2 linked regions of the Martelella endophytica genome follow. The protein of the gene in region 1 interacts with the protein of each later gene in a pairwise test. Links are inferred from orthologs where the notes say so. Each region holds a gene or a part of one and is shown on either strand. Other genes may lie near its edges.

Evidence for each region.
Region 2: the proteins of TM49_RS15940 (region 1) and topA interact in binary tests that used the Escherichia coli proteins (3 or more experiments, as listed by UniProt). The link is inferred for Martelella endophytica from one-to-one orthologs.

What each region holds. Positions count from the first base shown.
Region 1 is NZ_CP010803.1:3,467,515-3,470,653, forward strand. Bases 184-3,006 are described here. They hold TM49_RS15940 (IMPACT family protein), read left to right. Parts: upstream 184-1,203; coding sequence 1,204-1,809; downstream 1,810-3,006. Other genes in these bases: TM49_RS15930 (ABC transporter permease), read left to right, coding at 184-285; TM49_RS15935 (ABC transporter permease), read left to right, coding at 297-1,148; TM49_RS15945 (hypothetical protein), read left to right, coding at 1,883-2,227; TM49_RS15950 (AbrB family transcriptional regulator), read left to right, coding at 2,484-3,006. In the rest of the region: more of TM49_RS15930, read left to right, coding at 1-183; more of TM49_RS15950, read left to right, coding at 3,007-3,139.
Region 2 is NZ_CP010803.1:4,596,029-4,599,608, forward strand. The notes cover bases 205-3,468. They hold topA (type I DNA topoisomerase), read left to right. Parts: upstream 205-592; coding sequence 593-3,268; downstream 3,269-3,468. Other genes in these bases: rnr (ribonuclease R), read left to right, coding at 3,265-3,468. Also shown: more of rnr, read left to right, coding at 3,469-3,580. UniProt on the Escherichia coli protein: Releases the supercoiling and torsional tension of DNA, which is introduced during the DNA replication and transcription, by transiently cleaving and rejoining one strand of the DNA duplex.

The sequences.
Region 1 (3,139 bases):
ACGAGCTGGACATCGTTCTGGCGGGTTTATTTCCCGCAATCCGTGCCCGGCATCGGCGCCGGCGCCGTTCTCGTCTTCATCCTGTCGATCGGCTACTATATCACGCCGGAACTCGTCGGCGGCACGTCCGGCATCTTCATTTCGAACCGCATCGCCTACCACATCTCGAGTTCGCTCAACTGGGGGCTCGCAGCCGCGCTCGGCACATTGCTGCTGGTGGTCGTGCTGTTCATGTTCGTGCTTTACGACCGCATCGTCGGCATCGACAACGTCAAGCTGGGCTAAGGAGACACACCATGGAACTGCAGCCCTACGACAGCACGCTGGAAAAGATCTGGCACTATGCCTTCATGGTCATCTGCGGCCTGATCTTCTTCTTCCTGATCTTCCCGATCCTGGTGATCATTCCGCTCAGCTTCAACGCCACGGACTTCTTCACCTTCACGCCCGAAATGCTGTCGCTTGATCCGGCCGGCTACTCCTTCAAGCACTACATGGATTTCTTCACCAATCCCGACTGGCAGCAGGCCCTGTGGAATTCGGTGATCATCGCGCCGATGGCGACGCTGCTTGCGACCTCGTTCGGGACGCTCGCGGCCATCGGCCTTGCGCGCAGCCATGTGCCGTTTCGCGGCGCGATCATGGCGATCCTGATCTCGCCGATGATCGTGCCACTGATCATCTCGGCCGCCGGCATGTACTTTTTCTACTCGCGCGTCGGCCTTCAGGGCACTTATTGGGGCGTCGTGCTGGCCCATGCCGTGCTCGGCACGCCCTTCGTCATCATCACCGTCACGGCGACGCTCGTTGGATTCGACCGCTCGCTGGAGCGCGCCGCCGCGAGCCTTGGCGCCAATCCGGTGATCACCTTCTTCAAGGTGCAGATGCCGCTGATCCTGCCCGGCGTGATTTCCGGCGCGCTGTTCGCCTTCATCACCTCGTTTGATGAGGTCGTGGTGGTGCTCTTCCTTGGCTCCGCCTCGCAGAAGACGCTGCCCTGGCAGATGTTCACCGGCCTGCGCGAACAGATTTCGCCGACCATCCTTGCCGTTGCTTCCATCCTCGTGACGCTTTCGGTCATCCTGCTGACCTTCCTGGAAATCATGCGCCGCCGGTCGGAGAGGCAGCGCGGCATGTCGCCGAGCTGAGCCCCTTGACTTCACCGCCCCTGCCTCTGCAAAAGGGCGGGGAGGGAAGGCCGCCATGTTCATGCTCAAAAGTCCCGCCACCCACGAGCGGGAGATCCGGAAAAGCCGTTTTGCCGCCATCGCCGCGCCGATCGCGGACGAGGAAGCGGCGCGCGCCTTCATCGTCGCCGAAAGCTTTGCCGATGCCAGCCACAATTGCTGGGCCTGGCGCATCGGCACGCAGTATCGCTTCTCCGACGATGGCGAGCCCGGCGGCACGGCCGGCAAGCCAATCCTACAGGCGATCGAAGGCCAGGAGGTCGATCGATGCGCCGTGCTCGTGTCGCGCTGGTTCGGCGGCATCAAGCTGGGCACCGGCGGTCTTGTCCGCGCCTATGGCGGCACGGCGGCGGAATGCCTGCGGCTTGCCGAGAAGGCGCCGGTGATCGCCATGGCGCGGATCACCGCGACGATCGGCTTCTCCGACCTTGCGCTCGTCGAATCACGGCTCGAAGGTGCTGCCGCGCTCACCATCGCAGCGCGCGATTTCACCCAGGCTGGTGCCATCTTCACGCTGTCTCTGCCCGAAAGCGAGGCCGAGGCGACTGCCGCTCTGCTGGGCGACCTGACTCATGGACGGGCCGAACTTACCGTCGATGATACTGTCGGCGATGCTGCATGAGCCGCATTCGCTGGAACTGTTCGCCATTTCGTACGTTTCATCCTCATCCCGCCAACCGACCCCCGAGGTTCTCATGCGCACCGCCGTTCTTCTCGCCTGTCTCGGCCTCGCCGCCACATCGTGCAGCACCCAGCGTTCCGCCGAAATCGGCGCCATGGCCGTTCCGCCGTCGAACTACGCCAACTTGAGCTGCGAAAGCATGACCAGCCAGATGGCCGAGGAGAAGGCCCACCTCACAACGCTCTCGCGCGAACAGGATGGCGAGATCGTAGCCGATATCCGGGCCTTCGGAGCAAGCCTCGGCAGCGTCGAGCAGCAGGGCGCCAAGAACCAGGAAGCGGCGATCGCCTATCAGAAGGGCAAGATCAACGCCATCGACATCGCCATGCGCCGCAAGGGTTGCCCGATGCCCTCATAGGCATGCTGCGCCGCCCATAGCTGGTGACGGCGGCAGATGGGATTTCATTGGTGTCATAAGGTTTCGGAGCGCTTGTCGGTAAGGCGCTTCGCCTTGCCAAATCCCATCGCTTGCACGATGGCGCGTTCCTCTTCGCGTGGAAGGCCAGACGGAAGCGCTTCCATTTCTGCAGGAACGGCTCTAGAACGGCGGGACCACACATTGCGAGATGAATTTCATGCCGCCCGGAAATCCACCGGAACGGCCGGATGACGATATGCCGGCCGAAATGACCCGCCATTGGCCGCCCGTCCTGTTCTGGACTGCCCTGATTGTCGCTTCCGGCGCCGTGACACTGGCGCTCGAGGTTGCAGGCCTGCCGGCCGCATTGCTGCTTGGGCCGATGCTTTCGGCCATCGTGTTCTCCTTCTTCGGATTTCGCATCGCGGTGCCAAAGCTGCCATTCAACCTGGCGCAGGGCGTCGTCGGTTGCCTCATCGCGCGGTCGATCTCCTGGCCGATCCTGCAGGAAATCTCCTCTGACTGGATGCTGTTCGTCGCCGGCGTGCTGTCGGTGGTGATCGCCAGCATCCTGCTCGGCTGGCTTCTGGCGCGCTTCCAGGTGCTGCCGGGAACGACGGCGATCTGGGGTGCCTTCCCGGGCGCGGCAACAGTGATGACGCTGATGTCGGGCTCCTTCGGCGCAGACATGCGGCTTGTCGCCTTCATGCAATATACCCGCGTTGTGATCGTCACCATCGTCGCCGCCACCATCGCGCGGCTCTGGACCGGGGGCGGGGGCAGCGCCGCGGCCGTCGAATGGTTTGCCGAACCGCGGCTCTGGCCGCTTGCGCAGACGTTGCTGATGGTCATCGCCGGCGTTGCCATCGGCCGCCGCTCGCCGATCCCCGCCGGCGCGATGATCGTACCGGT
Region 2 (3,580 bases), 1.1 Mb from region 1 along the record:
TGCCGAATATAGGTTATCTCATCTTCCGTGAGACTCCGCGAGGAGTCTGGCTCGAAGCTCTTAGACGACATATGTGCACCCAGTTATTGCGGCGCGGGCCATGCACGCACCGGTTTTTTTGTTTAGCTGAATCAGCATACCCCGGAACTAGCAGATTGCAATCCGCAAACGCAGATGCCCTTGGTTGCAATTATGCTGGACACAGCCTCACCCTGCAACCGTAAGATTTGCCGCACGAAGATGGCTTGAGCGGGGCAAAATACCGCTTCGCGGCAGTCTCAAGAGCACGAATTTTGCGACGAGGGACTTGACCGGCGCTCAATCCCTGTCCATTTCGTGGGCCGGAAGAACCGGCAGCGGATCGACGGCACCAGACCGTGCCAGCTGCCCGAAAGCCTAGAACCGGCGGTGCGAATTCCCGTTGTCATTGGCGCGGATGGACCGCCCGTACCGGCCGCGGGCTGGTACGGATGGCTTTTTCGCGTATGCTGCGCCGAATTGGGGCAAAGGCTTCCAAAGAAACTTGGCCGCCCGTTTGATGGCGGTGGCCGCGGCTCTGGCCTGCGGCAAAAACAGAATTGAGACGGAAGACATGGACGTAGTCGTCGTTGAATCCCCTGCCAAGGCCAAAACCATCAACAAGTACCTTGGCAAGGACTACAAGGTATTGGCCTCTTTCGGCCATGTGCGCGATCTGCCGGCCAAGGACGGCTCCGTGCTGCCGGACGACGACTTCTCGATGTCCTGGCAGGTCGACACGGCCTCCGCCAAGCGGGTGAAGGATATCGCCGAGGCAGTCAAGTCCGCCGATGGCCTGATCCTCGCAACCGACCCGGACAGGGAAGGCGAAGCGATTTCCTGGCACGTCCTCGACCTGCTGCAGAAGAAGAAGGTGCTGAAGGACAAGCCGGTCAAGCGTGTCGTCTTCAACGCCATCACCAAGAAAGCCGTGCTCGACGCGATGGCCAATCCGCGCGATATCGACGAGGCGCTGGTGAATGCCTATCTCGCCCGCCGCGCGCTAGACTATCTCGTTGGCTTCAACCTGTCGCCGGTGCTGTGGCGCAAGCTGCCCGGCGCCCGCTCGGCCGGCCGCGTGCAGTCGGTCGCGCTGCGTCTTGTCTGCGACCGCGAAAACGAGATCGAGCGCTTCGTTCCTGAAGAATACTGGAACATCGTCGCCGACCTGAAGACGGTGCGCGGCGACGCCTTCGAGGCGCGGCTGGTGCAGGCCGACGGCAAGCGCGTCCAGAAGAACTCGGTGAAGAACCAGGAACAGGCCCACCGCATCCGCGACCTGCTCGAGGGCGCGACCTATTCGGTGGCGAGCGTCGAGGCCAAGCCCGTCCGCCGCAATCCCGGCCCGCCCTTCACCACCTCGACCCTGCAGCAGGCAGCGTCCTCGCGTCTCGGCTTTTCCGCCTCGCGCACCATGCAGGTGGCGCAGCGGCTTTACGAAGGCATCGCGATCGGCGGCGAGACGGCCGGTCTCATCACCTATATGCGTACCGACGGCGTCTCCATGGCGCCGGAGGCCGTGACGGCTGCGCGTGACGCGATCGGCGACCAGTTCGGCACCCGTTATCTGCCCGAAAGCGCCCGCCACTATTCGGTGAAGGCGAAGAACGCGCAGGAGGCCCATGAGGCGATCCGCCCGACAGACTTCACCCGCACGCCGCAATCGGTGAAGAAATACCTCGATGCCGACCAGTTCCGCCTCTACGATCTCGTTTGGAAGCGCGGCATTGCCAGCCAGATGGCATCGGCCGAGATGGAACGCACCACCGCCGAAATCACCGCCGCCAAGGGTGGCGAAAGCGCCGGGCTGCGCGCCGTCGGGACGGTCGTCAAGTTCGACGGCTTCCTCGCCGCCTATGCCGACAATCGCGAGGAAAAGCAGCCCTCCGACGAGGATGACGATGATGGTCGTCTGCCCGAGATCAACCAGGGCGAAAACGTCGACAAGGACAAGATCCGCGCCACCCAGCACTTCACCGAGCCGCCGCCGCGCTATTCGGAAGCCTCGCTGATCAAGAAGCTCGAAGAGCTCGGCATCGGCCGGCCGTCGACCTATGCCTCGACGCTCGCGACGCTGCGCGACCGCGAATACGTCACCATCGAGAACCGCAAGCTGACACCCGAGGCCAAGGGCCGGCTGGTGACGGCCTTCCTCGAGAATTTCTTCAACCGCTACGTCGAATATGACTTCACGGCGGAACTCGAGGAAAAGCTCGACAAGATTTCCGATGGCTCGCTGGAGTGGAAGCAGGTTCTGCGCGACTTCTGGAAGGATTTCTTCGCCCAGGTCGAAGACACCAAGGAGCTGCGCGTCACCAATGTGCTGGATGCGCTGAACGAGGCGCTGGCGCCGCTGGTGTTCCCGAAGCGGGAGGATGGCTCCGATCCGCGTACCTGCCAGGTCTGCGGCACGGGCAAGCTGTCGCTGAAGCTCGGCAAGTACGGCGCCTTCGTCGGCTGCTCCAACTATCCGGAGTGCAACTTCACACGCCAGCTCGGCGCCGATGCCGAGGCGGATGCCGCCAATTCCAACGAGCCGAACGAGCTTGGAACCGATCCGGAAACCGGCGAGCCTGTCACGCTGCGCTCCGGCCGTTTCGGACCTTATGTCCAGCGTGGCGAAGGCAAGGAAGCCAAGCGCTCGTCGCTGCCGAAGGGCTGGAAGCCGGAGGATATCGACCTCGAAAAGGCGCTGCAGCTTCTGTCGCTGCCGAGAGAGGTCGGCGCGCATCCTGAAGACGGCAAGATGATCACCGCCGGGCTCGGCCGCTACGGACCCTTCGTCCTGCATGACGGTACCTACGCCAATGTCGACAGCATCGAGGACGTGTTTTCCGTCGGCGTCAACCGCGCGGTCTCGATCATCGCCGACAAGCGCGCCAATGGCGGCCGCCGACGCTCTGCGCCCGCGGCGCTCAAATCGCTCGGCGAACATCCCGAAGGCGGCGGCGAAGTGACCGTCAATGACGGCCGCTACGGGCCCTACGTCAAATGGGGCAAGATCAACGCGACCATCCCCAAGGGCAAGGACCCGCAGTCGATCACCATGGAAGAAGCCATTCCGCTTCTCGCCGCACGTGCCGAAAAGGCCGGCGTGAAGAAGCCGGCGAAAAAGGCTGCCGCGAAGAAGCCCGCAGCCAAGAAGACCGCGGCGAAGAAGACAACCGCGAAATCCAAAACCGCATCGGCAACGAAGAAGACGACCGCTTCGAAAAAGACGTCGGCCGAGGCTGAAAAGAGCGACAGTTGAGCGCAAAACCGACCGCCTCCCGGTCCCGCAAGCCGGATGAGATCATTCACGGACAAGTGCCGCCGCGCGATGTGCTCTTGAAGTTCATCGCCGACAATCCCGACCAGGCCTCCAAGCGCGACATCGCCAAGGCCTTCGGGATCAAGGGCGAGGACCGCGTCGTACTGAAAGCTATGCTGCGCGAGCTGGAGGACGACGGCCTTCTGCAGAAGAAGCGGAAAAGCCTGATGCGGCCGGGCGCCCTGCCCCCTGTCACCGTGCTCGACATCACCACCCGCGACAAGGACGGCGAGCTGATCGGCCGCCCCGCCG